DNA from 2 places in the Streptomyces sp. NPDC013455 genome. Region 1 is predicted to be linked to the other one. Evidence: riboswitches for the same ligand, from Rfam matches in the RefSeq annotation. Region 1 holds a riboswitch; the other holds the start of a gene.

Region 1 (5,390 bases):
GCTCCAGCAGGGCGGCGGAGACGGCCTCGACGGCCTTCTCGATACCGCGCTTCAGAGCCATCGGGTTGGCACCGGCGGCGACGTTGCGCAGGCCCTCCTTGACCAGGGCCTGGGCGAGAACGGTCGCGGTGGTCGTACCGTCGCCGGCGACGTCGTCCGTCTTCTTGGCGACTTCCTTGACCAGCTCGGCGCCGATCTTCTCGTACGGGTCCTCGAGCTCGATCTCCTTGGCGATGGAGACACCATCGTTGGTGATCGTGGGGGCGCCCCACTTCTTCTCGAGGACGACGTTGCGGCCCTTGGGGCCGAGCGTCACCTTCACGGCGTCCGCGAGCTGGTTCATGCCGCGCTCGAGGCCGCGCCGCGCCTCCTCGTCGAACGCGATGATCTTGGCCATGTGAAGTGGTCCCTCCAGGACTGGGGGTGATTCCTTCGGACCGCGCCCGCGCCCGCGACGGACGGCTCGCCGGCCTCGTGGTTCCTTGCCCCACCCGGCCTACGGGCCTCACCGACCCGGTCCTTCACTGTCACTCTCACCTTCAGAGTGCTAACGCAATGATTAGCACTCGGCATGGTCGAGTGCAAGCGCCCCACGGGTGGAGGCGGGTGCCGTCAGCCGCCCGCGAACACCGGAACCCGGGCACGCGAAGGGCCCGCACCCTCTGCGAGGTGCGGGCCCTTCGTGCAAGAAACGTTCAGGCGGTGACGCGAACCATGTCGGCCTGCGGGCCCTTCTGGCCCTGCGAGATCTCGAACTCGACCCGCTGGCCCTCTTCCAGGGTGCGGTAGCCGTCCATCTGAATGGCGCTGTAGTGGACGAAGACGTCCGCACCACCGTCGACCGCGATGAAGCCGTACCCCTTCTCCGCGTTGAACCACTTGACGGTGCCCTGAGCCATGCCTAACTCCCCTATTACTGGCCCTTGCACAGATCCACACTTCGCGGACCCGGGTCAGACCTCACCCCCCATTGGCCGGGGGCGTGCGCCGGAACGCGTCGACCGCGGCTGAATGTATCTGTCCAACTGCCGTCTGCAACAGGTCAATCGGACGAGAAATCTGGACGCGAGGGGTCCGGAATCTGGTGAGAATTCATCCGAATTCAGGGCAATTCGGGCCTCACAAAGGCCACAAAAGCCGCATAAAACCCGCACACTTTGGCTACTTCTTGTCGGGCACGCGGCATGAATTCGGGGCCCGCGACCCGAAGGCCGCGGCCGTGTTCCCCAACTCTACCGCGCTCAATCACGCTGAATTGCCCCCTCCGTTTCTCTCACGGAGGGGGCAATCCGATGAACGGTCGGTAACCGGGGTTACCGAGGGTAATAATCAGCCGCCGGCAACGGCCGGGATGATGGAGACGCCGGCACCGTCGGGGGTCGCGGTTTCCAGGCCCTGCTCGAAACGGACGTCGTCGTCGTTGACGTACACGTTCACGAACCGGCGCAGCCTGCCCTGGTCGTCCAGGACCCGCGCGGCGATCCCGGTGTGGTTCTTCTCCAGGTCGGCGATGACCTCGGCGAGGGTCGCGCCCTCGGCGGCGACCTCGGCCCGGCCACCGGTGTAGGTGCGCAGGATGGTGGGGATGCGGACGGTCACGCTCATGCGAGGCCAGCCTCTCGGAAGGAGTCCAGGGTCGGGCGGATGGTGGCGGTGAGGCCGGTCCCGGCCACCGCGTCCAGGGTCTTCAGGCCGTCGCCGGTGTTGAGGACGACGGTGGTCTTCGCCGGGTCCAGCAGGCCCTCCTCGAGCAGCTTGCGGGTGACGCCGACGGTCACCCCGCCCGCCGTCTCCGCGAAGATGCCCTCCGTGCGCGCCAGCAGCTTGATGGCGTCCACGACCTCCTCGTCCGTCACGTCCTCCACGGCACCGCCGGTACGGCGGGCGATGTCCAGGACGTACGGGCCGTCGGCCGGATTGCCGATGGCGAGGGACTTGGCGATGGTGTCCGGCTTCTGGGGCCGGACGACGTCGTGCCCGGCCTTGAAGGCGGTGGAGACCGGGGAGCAGCCCGCGGCCTGCGCGCCGAAGATCTTGTACGGCTTGTCCTCGACCAGACCGAGCCCGATCAGCTCCTGGAGCCCCTTGTCGATCTTCGTGAGCTGGGAGCCGGAGGCGATCGGGACGACGATCTGGTCGGGCAGCCGCCAGCCGAGCTGCTCGCAGATCTCGTACGCCAGGGTCTTGGAGCCCTCCGCGTAGTACGGCCGCAGGTTGACGTTGACGAAGCCCCAGCCCTCGCCGGCCGGGTCGCCGATCAGTTCGGAGCAGAAGCGGTTGACGTCGTCGTAGTTGCCCTCGATGCCGACCAGCTCGCCGCCGTAGACCGCGGCCATGACGACCTTGCCCTGCTCCAGGTCGTGCGGGATGAACACGCAGGAGCGCAAGCCGGCCCGGGCGGCTGCGGCGCCGACGGCGCCGGCCAGGTTGCCGGTGGAGGAGCAGGAGAGGGTGGTGAAGCCGAAGGCGCGGGCGGCTTCCAGCGCCTGGGCGACCACGCGGTCCTTGAAGGAGTGCGTCGGGTTGCCGGAGTCGTCCTTGACGTACAGACCGCCGGTCACGCCCAGCTCGCCGGCGAGGTTGTCGGCCTTGACCAGCTTGGTCCAGCCCGGGTTCAGGTTGGGCTTGTCGGCGACGTCCGCCGGGACCGGCAGCAGCGGCGCGTAGCGCCAGATGTTGGCGGGGCCGGCCTCGATGCGGCGGCGGAGCTCTTCGGTGTCGTAGGCGGAGAAGTCGTAGGCGATCTCCAGCGGGCCGAAGCACTCCTCGCAGGCGAAGACCGGGCCGAGCGGCACCCGGTGACCGCACTCCCGACAGCTCAGAGCCGCGGCGGGGCCGAGGTCGACGGGGGTGGTGGTGGCAACTGTCTGCACAGCCATGGAGGCGAGGCCCTTTCTCCTCATCTTCCTCACGACGCACTTCGCCGTGAGACGGATTTGGCACCTTCCCTAGCCGGGAGCCTCGCGGAAACGATCAGAGCTGATCTACGAGAACCGACTGGAGGGTTGCCGGGGCTTCATCGGGCCGTGTCCCTCTGCCCCTCTGGATGAGCTGTATGCGGTTGTGGACGCTCGTGGACCCCCGACATGCGATGGTCACCGGCGTTGTTCAAGACTGTAACCGACGGCCGGGACAGTTGAGACAGTCGTCCGTACCGCGAGACAAGAGTGAGGAGCCGCTGACTGTGCTGGAAGAAGTCGAGCGCTGGCTGACCACCCGGTCCTGGTCCGTGGCCGACCGGCCGCTCCCCCGCGTACTCGCCGCCAAGCAGCGCACGGGCCAGACGATCAGCGTCGTGCTGCCCGCGCTCAACGAGGAGGAGACGGTCGGGGACATCGTCGCAGCCATCCGCCGCGACCTCGTCGAGCGGGTGCCGCTCGTCGACGAGGTCGTGGTCGTGGACTCCGGCTCCACCGACCGCACCTCCGAGGTCGCCGCCCGCGCCGGTGCCCGGGTCGTCCACCGCGACGAGATCCTGCCCCGCATCCCCGCCGTCCCCGGCAAGGGCGAGGTGCTGTGGCGCTCGCTGCTGGTGACCGGCGGGGACATCGTCTGCTTCATCGACGCCGACCTGCGGGAGTTCTCCTCCGACTTCGTCTCCGGGATCGTCGGCCCGCTGCTCACCGAGCCGGGCGTGGACCTGGTCAAGGCGATGTACGACCGCCCGCTCGCCGGATCGGCGGGCCAGGGCGGCCGGGTCACCGAGCTGATGGCCCGCCCGCTGCTGAACATGCACTGGCCGCAGCTCGCCGGTTTCGTGCAGCCGCTGGGCGGCGAGTACGCGGCCCGCCGCTCGCTGCTGGAGCAGCTGCCGTTCCCCGTCGGCTACGGCGTGGAGCTGGGCATGCTGGTGGACGCGCTGCACCTGGTCGGCCTGGACGCGCTGGCCCAGGTGGACGTGGGCGTGCGCAGGCACCGGCACCAGGACGGGCAGGCGCTGGGCCGGATGGCCGCCGCCATCTACCGCACGGCCCAGCTCCGGCTGGCCCGCGGCCATCTGATCCGGCCCGCGCTGACCCAGTTCGAGCGGGGCGAGGACGGGTTCGAACCCCGCACCTACTCGGTGGACACCGAGGAGCGGCCGCCCATGCTGGAGATCGCGGAGTACGCCGAGCGGAAGGTGGCGTGAACGCGCCGTATACGGCCGCCGTCCCGTACCGTCCCGGACGGACCGTACGTTTGAGCGTTTCCGGACCGGGCTAGGTTGAGGCGTATGGCTTCCACGCACGGTGCTGCTGACAAGGCTCGGGTGCTGGTCGCGTCGAATCGCGGCCCGGTCTCCTATCAGGTGAGCGAGGACGGCTCGCTGCACGCCCGGCGGGGCGGCGGCGGGGTGGTCTCCGGGCTCTCCGCCATCGGATCCGACGCGGAGTCGGTGTGGGTGTGCGCCGCGCTGGGCGACGGCGACCGGGCCGCCGTCCGGCGGGCGGGCGGCGGGCTGCTGCCGGCCGCGGACACCGGCGGGCAGCGGGTGCGGATGCTCGACATCGACGCGGCCGTGCACGACGAGGCGTACAACGGCATCGCCAACTCGGTGCTCTGGTTCGTCCACCACATGCTGTACCAGACCCCGCTGGAACCGGTCTTCGACGCGGAGTTCCGGCGGCAGTGGGCGTCGTACGAGGCGTACAACCGGGCGTTCGCCGAGGCGCTGGCGCAGGAGGCGGCCGAGGGCGCGGCGGTGGTGATCCAGGACTACCACCTGGCCCTCGCCCCGCGCATGCTCCGCCGGCTCCGCCCCGACCTGCGCATCGGCCACTTCTCGCACACCCCCTGGGCCCCGCCGGACTACTTCCGCGTGCTGCCCGACGACATCGCCGCCGAGCTGCTCGGCGGCATCCTGGGCGCGGACCGGGCGGCGTTCCTCACCCAGCGGTGGGCGGACGCGTTCACGGACTGCTGTCACGCGGTGCTCGGCCCCGGCATCCCCTCCGGCACCCGGATCGGGGTGCACGGGCTGGGCGCGGACGCGGACTTCCTGCGCAAGCGGGCGCACCAGGAGGACGTGGCCGAGCGGATGGCGGCGCTGCGCGAGGAGATCGGCCCGGGGCGCAGGACGATCGTCCGGGTGGACCGCACCGAGCTGTCCAAGAACATCGTGCGCGGGCTGCTGGCGTACGGGCAGTTGCTGGAGGACCACCCCGAGTGGCGGGAGAAGGTCGTCCACGTGGCGTTCGCCTACCCCTCCCGGCAGGACCTCGCCGTCTACCGCGACTACACCGCCGAGGTGCGGCGGGTCGCGGACGGCCTCAACGAGCGGTACGGCACCGCGGGCTGGACGCCGGTGGTGCTGCACGTGAAGGACGACTTCGCGCGCTCCCTGGCCGCGTACCGGCTGGCCGACGTGGCGCTGGTCAACCCCATCCGGGACGGCATGAACCTGGTCGCCA
Region 2 (5,390 bases), on a different contig from region 1:
CGGGGCGGTGCGGGGCGGGTCGCCGGCCGGGACGCCGGGCGCCTCAGGCGCGGGAGCGGCCGGCCGGGCGGGGGCGGGACCGGCCGCGGCGGGAGCCGGACCGGCCGCGGCAGGCGTCGGACCGGCCGCGGCAGGCGTCGGACCGGCCGCGGCAGGCGTCGGACCGGCGAGGGCCGAAGAAGGATCGGCCGGGGCCGGGGTGACGGGTGACGGGGCGGCCGGGGCGGGAGTCTCCCCGGCCGGGGACGGGCCGGCCGGGGACGGCGTGGCGGGTGACAGGTATTCCACGCCGCTCGGGCGGTCGTCGGGGGTCCGGCCCGGGGCGGCCGCGGGACCGTACCAGCCGGGGCGCACGGCGGCGCGCAGCGTCGCGGGGGTGAAGCCGGCGCCCGCCACCACCTCCGGCGGCTCCGGGCGCTCCAGCGGGTCCTCCCGCAGACAGGCCGTCACCAGCGGGCGCAGCCCGTCCGGTACGCCGGTCAGGTCGAAGTCGCGGGTCAGGATGCGCAGCAGCACCACCGAGTCCTGGCCCTCGCCGAAGGGCTCGCGGCCGGCCGCCGCGTAGGCGAGGACCGCGCCGAGGGAGAACACGTCGCTGGGCGGGCCGACCTGTCCGCCGTTGCGGATCTGCTCCGGCGAGACGTAGCCCACCGAGCCGACGACCGCGCCGGTGCGGGTCAGCGCGGTGGCCTCCAGGGCCCGGACGATCCCGAAGTCGATGACCCGGGGCCCGTCCGGGCCCAGCAGGATGTTCGACGGCTTCAGGTCGCGGTGGACCAGGCCCTTGGCGTGGATGGCGGCCAGCGCCTCGCCGAGCGCGGCGGCGAGCAGGCGGACCGCGGACTCGGGCAGCGCGCCGTGGTCCAGGACCGCGTCCCGCAGGTTCGGACCGGACACGAACTCCGTGGCCATCCAGGGCCGTTCGGCCTCGGTGTCGGCGTCCACCACCCGCGCGGTGTACGTGCCCGCGCCGCCGACGGTCTGCGCGGCGCGCACCTCGTGGCGGAAGCGGGCGCGGAAGGTGCGGTCCTCGGCGTGCTCGGCCCGTACGACCTTCACCGCGAGCGCGAGCCCCGTGCGGGAACGGGCGAGGTAGACCTCCCCCATGCCGCCGGCGCCGAGCCGGTGCGTGACCTCGTACGGGCCGATGTGGCGCGGGTCGGTTGCGCGCAGCGGCTGCACTCCGGGCTCCCCCTGTCCAACGTGGTCTCAGGGGGAGGTTATACGCGCCCGCCCGGCCGCCGGCCGCGCAGGTGTGCCGGCGCCGCTCACACCGCCGGCACGCAGCGGCCCCCCTCCGTGCGGTACCGCCACTTGGCGCCGTCCCGCACCAGTTCCTTCACCGCCGCGACGAAGCGCTCGACGTGTTCGTCGGGGGTGCCCGCGCCGAAGCTGACGCGGATGGCGTTGAGGGACTTCTCCCCCGGCGCCGCCTCCGGCGCCCCGCACTCGCCCTGGGACTGCGGGTCGCTGCCGAGCAGGGTGCGCACCAGGGGGTGGGCGCAGAAGAGGCCGTCGCGTACGCCGATGCCGTACTCGGCGGAGAGGGCGGCGGCGAAGTGGGAGCTGTTCCAGCCCTCGACCACGAAGGAGATGACGCCGACGCGCGGGGCGTCGTCGCCGAAGAGGGAGAGGATCCGTACCTCGGGCACCTCGGCGAGGCCCTCGCGGACCGTGCGGACGAGGTGCTGTTCGCGGGCGACGAGGGTGTCCCAGCCCGCCTCCGTCAGGGCCTTGCAGGCCGACGCGACGGCGTAGGCGCCGATGACGTTCGGGGAGCCGGCCTCGTGCCGGGCCGCGGTCTCGTGCCACTCGACGGCCACGCCGCCGTCCTCGCGCCGGGTGACCTTGCGGCTGGCGCCGCCGCCCGCGAGGTACGGCTCGGCCGCCTGGAGCCAGTCGGCGCGGCCGGCCAGGACGCCGGAGCCGAAGGGGGCGTACAGCTTGTGCCCGGAGAAGGCGACCCAGTCGACGTCCAGGTCGCCGATGTCGAGGGGGTGGTGCGGGGCCAGCTGGGCGGCGTCCAGCACGATCCGGGCGCCGTGGGCGTGCGCGGCGGCGGCCAGTTCCCGCACCGGCCACAGCTCCCCGGTGACGTTGGAGGCGCCGGTGACGCAGACCAGGGCCGGGCCGTGGGGGTCCCGGTCGGCCAGGGCCCGCTCCAGGGTCCGTACGGCCTGCCCCGGGGTGCGCGGGGCGTCGAGGTAGGTGACCTGCGCGTCCTGCCAGGGCAGCAGGGAGGCGTGGTGCTCGGTCTCGAAGACGAAGACCCGGCAGCCGGCGGGCAGGGCGCGGGCCAGCAGGTTCAGGGAGTCGGTGGTCGAGCGGGTGAAGACGACCTGGTCGGCCGGGCGGCAGCCGAGGAACGCGGCGACCGTCTCGCGGGCCTTCTCGAACAGGTCGGTGGAGAGCTGGGAGAGGTAGCCGGCGCCGCGGTGGACGCTGCCGTAGTACGGCGCGTAGGCGGCGACGTCGTCCCAGACGCGCTGGAGGGCGGGGGCGCTGGCCGCGTAGTCGAGGGCGGCGTAGGTGACTTCGCCGCCGGTGACCAGCGGGACGGTGACATCCCGTCCCAGAACGGGCAGCGGGGCGCAAACGGACTGGTCGGCGGCAGTGCTGAAGACAGACATGGCGAACTCCCGTGACAGGAACGCGAGAAGGAAGGAAGAAGGGTGTGCGGAGGCGGGGCTCTGCGGCCCTAACGCATTCGCTTGCTCACGGGAGACTCCTCGACGACCAGGATCCCTGGTTGCGTGAGGGATCCGCGCTTGCCGTGCACCTTGCTGTGCACGGCCTGGTCTTCACCCGGGGCACCCCGCCACGGACGGAGGGTTGCCGGACAGTCGGCCGGGGCCTCATGACTGTCACTCATGACCTGGTCAGGAAACGTACGCGAGAAGATCGGCGTCCCGCAACCCGTGTCCGGATCGCGGGACGGCTTCCGATGGCGTCAGGCGTTGCTGACGGCCACCCAGCGGTCCAGCGTGCGCCTGGCCGCGCCCGAGTCGATCGACTCCGCGGCCAGCGCCATGCCGGCGCGCAGCTGGTCGGCGAGCGGCGCCTGTGTCGGCCGGAGGGCCACCAGCGCCGCCGCCGAGTTCAGCAGCACGGCGTCCCGTACGGCTCCCCGCTCGCCGTCCAGCAGGCGGCGGGCGACCTCCGCGTTGTAGGCCGCGTCGGCGCCGCGCAGGGCGTCCACGGGGACGAGGTCGATGCCGACGTCCCGCGGGTCGAAGGTCTCCTCCGCGACCTTGCCGTCCCGGACCACCCACACCCGGGAGGTGGCGGTGACGGTCAGCTCGTCCAGGCCGTCGTCACCGCGGAAGACCAGCGCCGAGTTGCCGCGCTCGGCGAGCACACCGGCCACGATCGGCGCCATGCGCGGGTCGGCGACCCCGACCGCCTGGGCGCGCACCCGCGCCGGGTTGGTCAGCGGACCGAGCACGTTGAAGGTGGTCCGGATGCCCAGCTGGGAACGCGCGCCCGCGACATGGCGCAGGGACGGGTGGAAGCGCACCGCGAAGCAGATGGTGATGCCGGCTTCCTCGGCGACCTCCGCGACCCGCCGCGGGGTCAGGTTCAGGTTGATGCCGAGCTTCTCCAGGACGTCGGAGGAGCCGGAGGCGGAGGACGCGGCGCGGTTGCCGTGCTTGACCACCTTCGCGCCGGTGCCCGCGACGACGATCGAGGACATGGTGGAGATGTTCACCGTCTTGGCGCCGTCGCCGCCGGTGCCGACGATGTCGACGGCCGGGCCGGGCACCTCGATCACGTTCGCGTGCGCGTACATGGTGCGGACGAGTCCGGCGATCTCCTGCACCGTCTCGCCCTTGGCGCGCAGCGCCACCATGAACCCGGCGATCTGCGCGTCGGTCGCCTCCCCGCGCATGATCAGGTCCATCGCCCAGGCGGTGTCGTCGGCGGACAGGTCCCGGCCGTCCAGCAGACCGTTCAGCAGGACGGGCCAGGAGCGGCCCGCCGCGGTGTCGCCTCCAGCGGGGGTCACAGCGCTCATCAGCCGCTCCTGGGTGTCGTGAGAACAGGGTGCTCCCACCCTATCCAGCCCGGGACACGGCGAAGGGCCCCGTCCGGCTCGCGGACGGGGCCCTTCTGCGTGGCGTGGCGACGCGGGGATCAGTGGTGGCCGTGGCCGCTCGTGATCTCCTTGTACTCCTCGACGGTCGGCTTCGGGATCTGGTTGTCCTCGCCGTAGTAGGCGTTGGAGAGCTTGGCGCGCAGCTTCTCCGAAGCCGTCACCTTGCGCTCGACACCGTTCTCGTCGACCTTCGGGCCGATCTGGGCCGGCTCGTACTGGTGGTGGGCCGTGAGGGTGTGCAGCTGCTCCTGGCTGAGCGGCTCGTGCACCTCGATGAACTCACCGTGCGGGAGCCGCTTGATGATGCCGGTCTCCCGGCCGTGCAGCACCTTGTCCCGGTCGCGGCGCTGGAGACCCAGGCAGATCCGCTTGGTGACGATGAACGCGATCACCGGTCCGGCGAAGAAGAAGATCCGGACGAACCAGGTCACGGCGTTGATCGACAGGTGGAAGTGGGTGGCGATGAGGTCGTTGCCACCACCGACCAGGCCGATCATGTAGACCGTCACCCAGGCCACACCGAAGGCGGTGCGGGTCGGGGCGTTGCGCGGGCGGTCCAGGATGTGGTGCTCGCTCTTGTCGCCGGTGACCCAGGACTCGATGAACGGGTAGACCGCGATCGCCACCAGGACCAGACCGAAGAGCACCAGCGGGATGAACACGCCCAGGACGAGCGTGTGACCCCAGAAGTTGATCTCCCAGCCCGGCATGTAGCGGACGAGACCCTCGGCGAAGCCCATGTACCAGTCGGGCTGGGCGCCGGTGGACACCTGGTCCGGACGGTAGGGGCCCATGGCCCAGATCGGGTTGATCTGGGCGACCGCCGCGATGGCCGCGATGACACCGAAGACCAGGAAGAAGAAGCCTCCGGCCTTGGCCATGTAGACCGGCAGCAGCGGCATGCCGACGACGTTCTTCTCGGTCTTGCCGGGACCCGCGAACTGCGTGTGCTTGTGGTAGAAGACCAGGATCAGGTGGCCCACGACCAGGCCGAGCATGATGCCCGGCAGCAGCAGGATGTGGATCGAGTAGAACCGGGCGACGAAGTCGTGGCCGGGGAACTCGCCGCCGAAGAGGAACATCGAGATGTACGTGCCGACGATCGGCACGGACAGGATCGCGCCCTGGGTGAAGCGGACACCGGTGCCGGAGAGCAGGTCGTCCGGGAGCGAGTAACCGGTGAAACCGGTGAACATGCCGAGGACGAACAGCAGGAAGCCGAACAGCCAGTTGATCTCACGCGGCTTGCGGAACGCGCCGGTGAAGAACACGCGCATCATGTGCACGAACATGC

What was found. A riboswitch is a leader RNA that binds a small molecule or an ion and turns the genes downstream of it on or off. The one in region 1 is predicted to bind S-adenosylmethionine.
Region 2: linked by a shared signal. The riboswitch ahead of ABZ576_RS01065 (aminotransferase class V-fold PLP-dependent enzyme) and the one ahead of thrC (threonine synthase) in region 1 are both predicted to bind S-adenosylmethionine.

Annotation. Positions count from the first base shown of each region.
Region 1 covers NZ_JBEYCX010000002.1:129,980-135,369, reverse strand. Annotated here, with positions in the region: gene groL (chaperonin GroEL) at 1-397, opposite strand, end outside; gene ABZ576_RS04740 (cold-shock protein) at 696-899, opposite strand; gene ABZ576_RS04735 (MoaD/ThiS family protein) at 1,330-1,605, opposite strand; gene thrC (threonine synthase) at 1,602-2,879, opposite strand; SAM riboswitch class I at 2,897-3,053, opposite strand; gene ABZ576_RS04725 (glucosyl-3-phosphoglycerate synthase) at 3,185-4,129, shown strand; gene ABZ576_RS04720 (trehalose-6-phosphate synthase) at 4,214-5,390, shown strand, end outside.
Region 2 covers NZ_JBEYCX010000001.1:242,841-248,230, forward strand. Annotated here, with positions in the region: gene ABZ576_RS01060 (PQQ-binding-like beta-propeller repeat protein) at 1-1,182, opposite strand, end outside; gene ABZ576_RS01065 (aminotransferase class V-fold PLP-dependent enzyme) at 1,269-2,630, opposite strand; SAM riboswitch class IV at 2,760-2,876, opposite strand; gene trpD (anthranilate phosphoribosyltransferase) at 2,951-4,015, opposite strand; gene ABZ576_RS01075 (cytochrome bc complex cytochrome b subunit) at 4,135-5,390, opposite strand, start outside.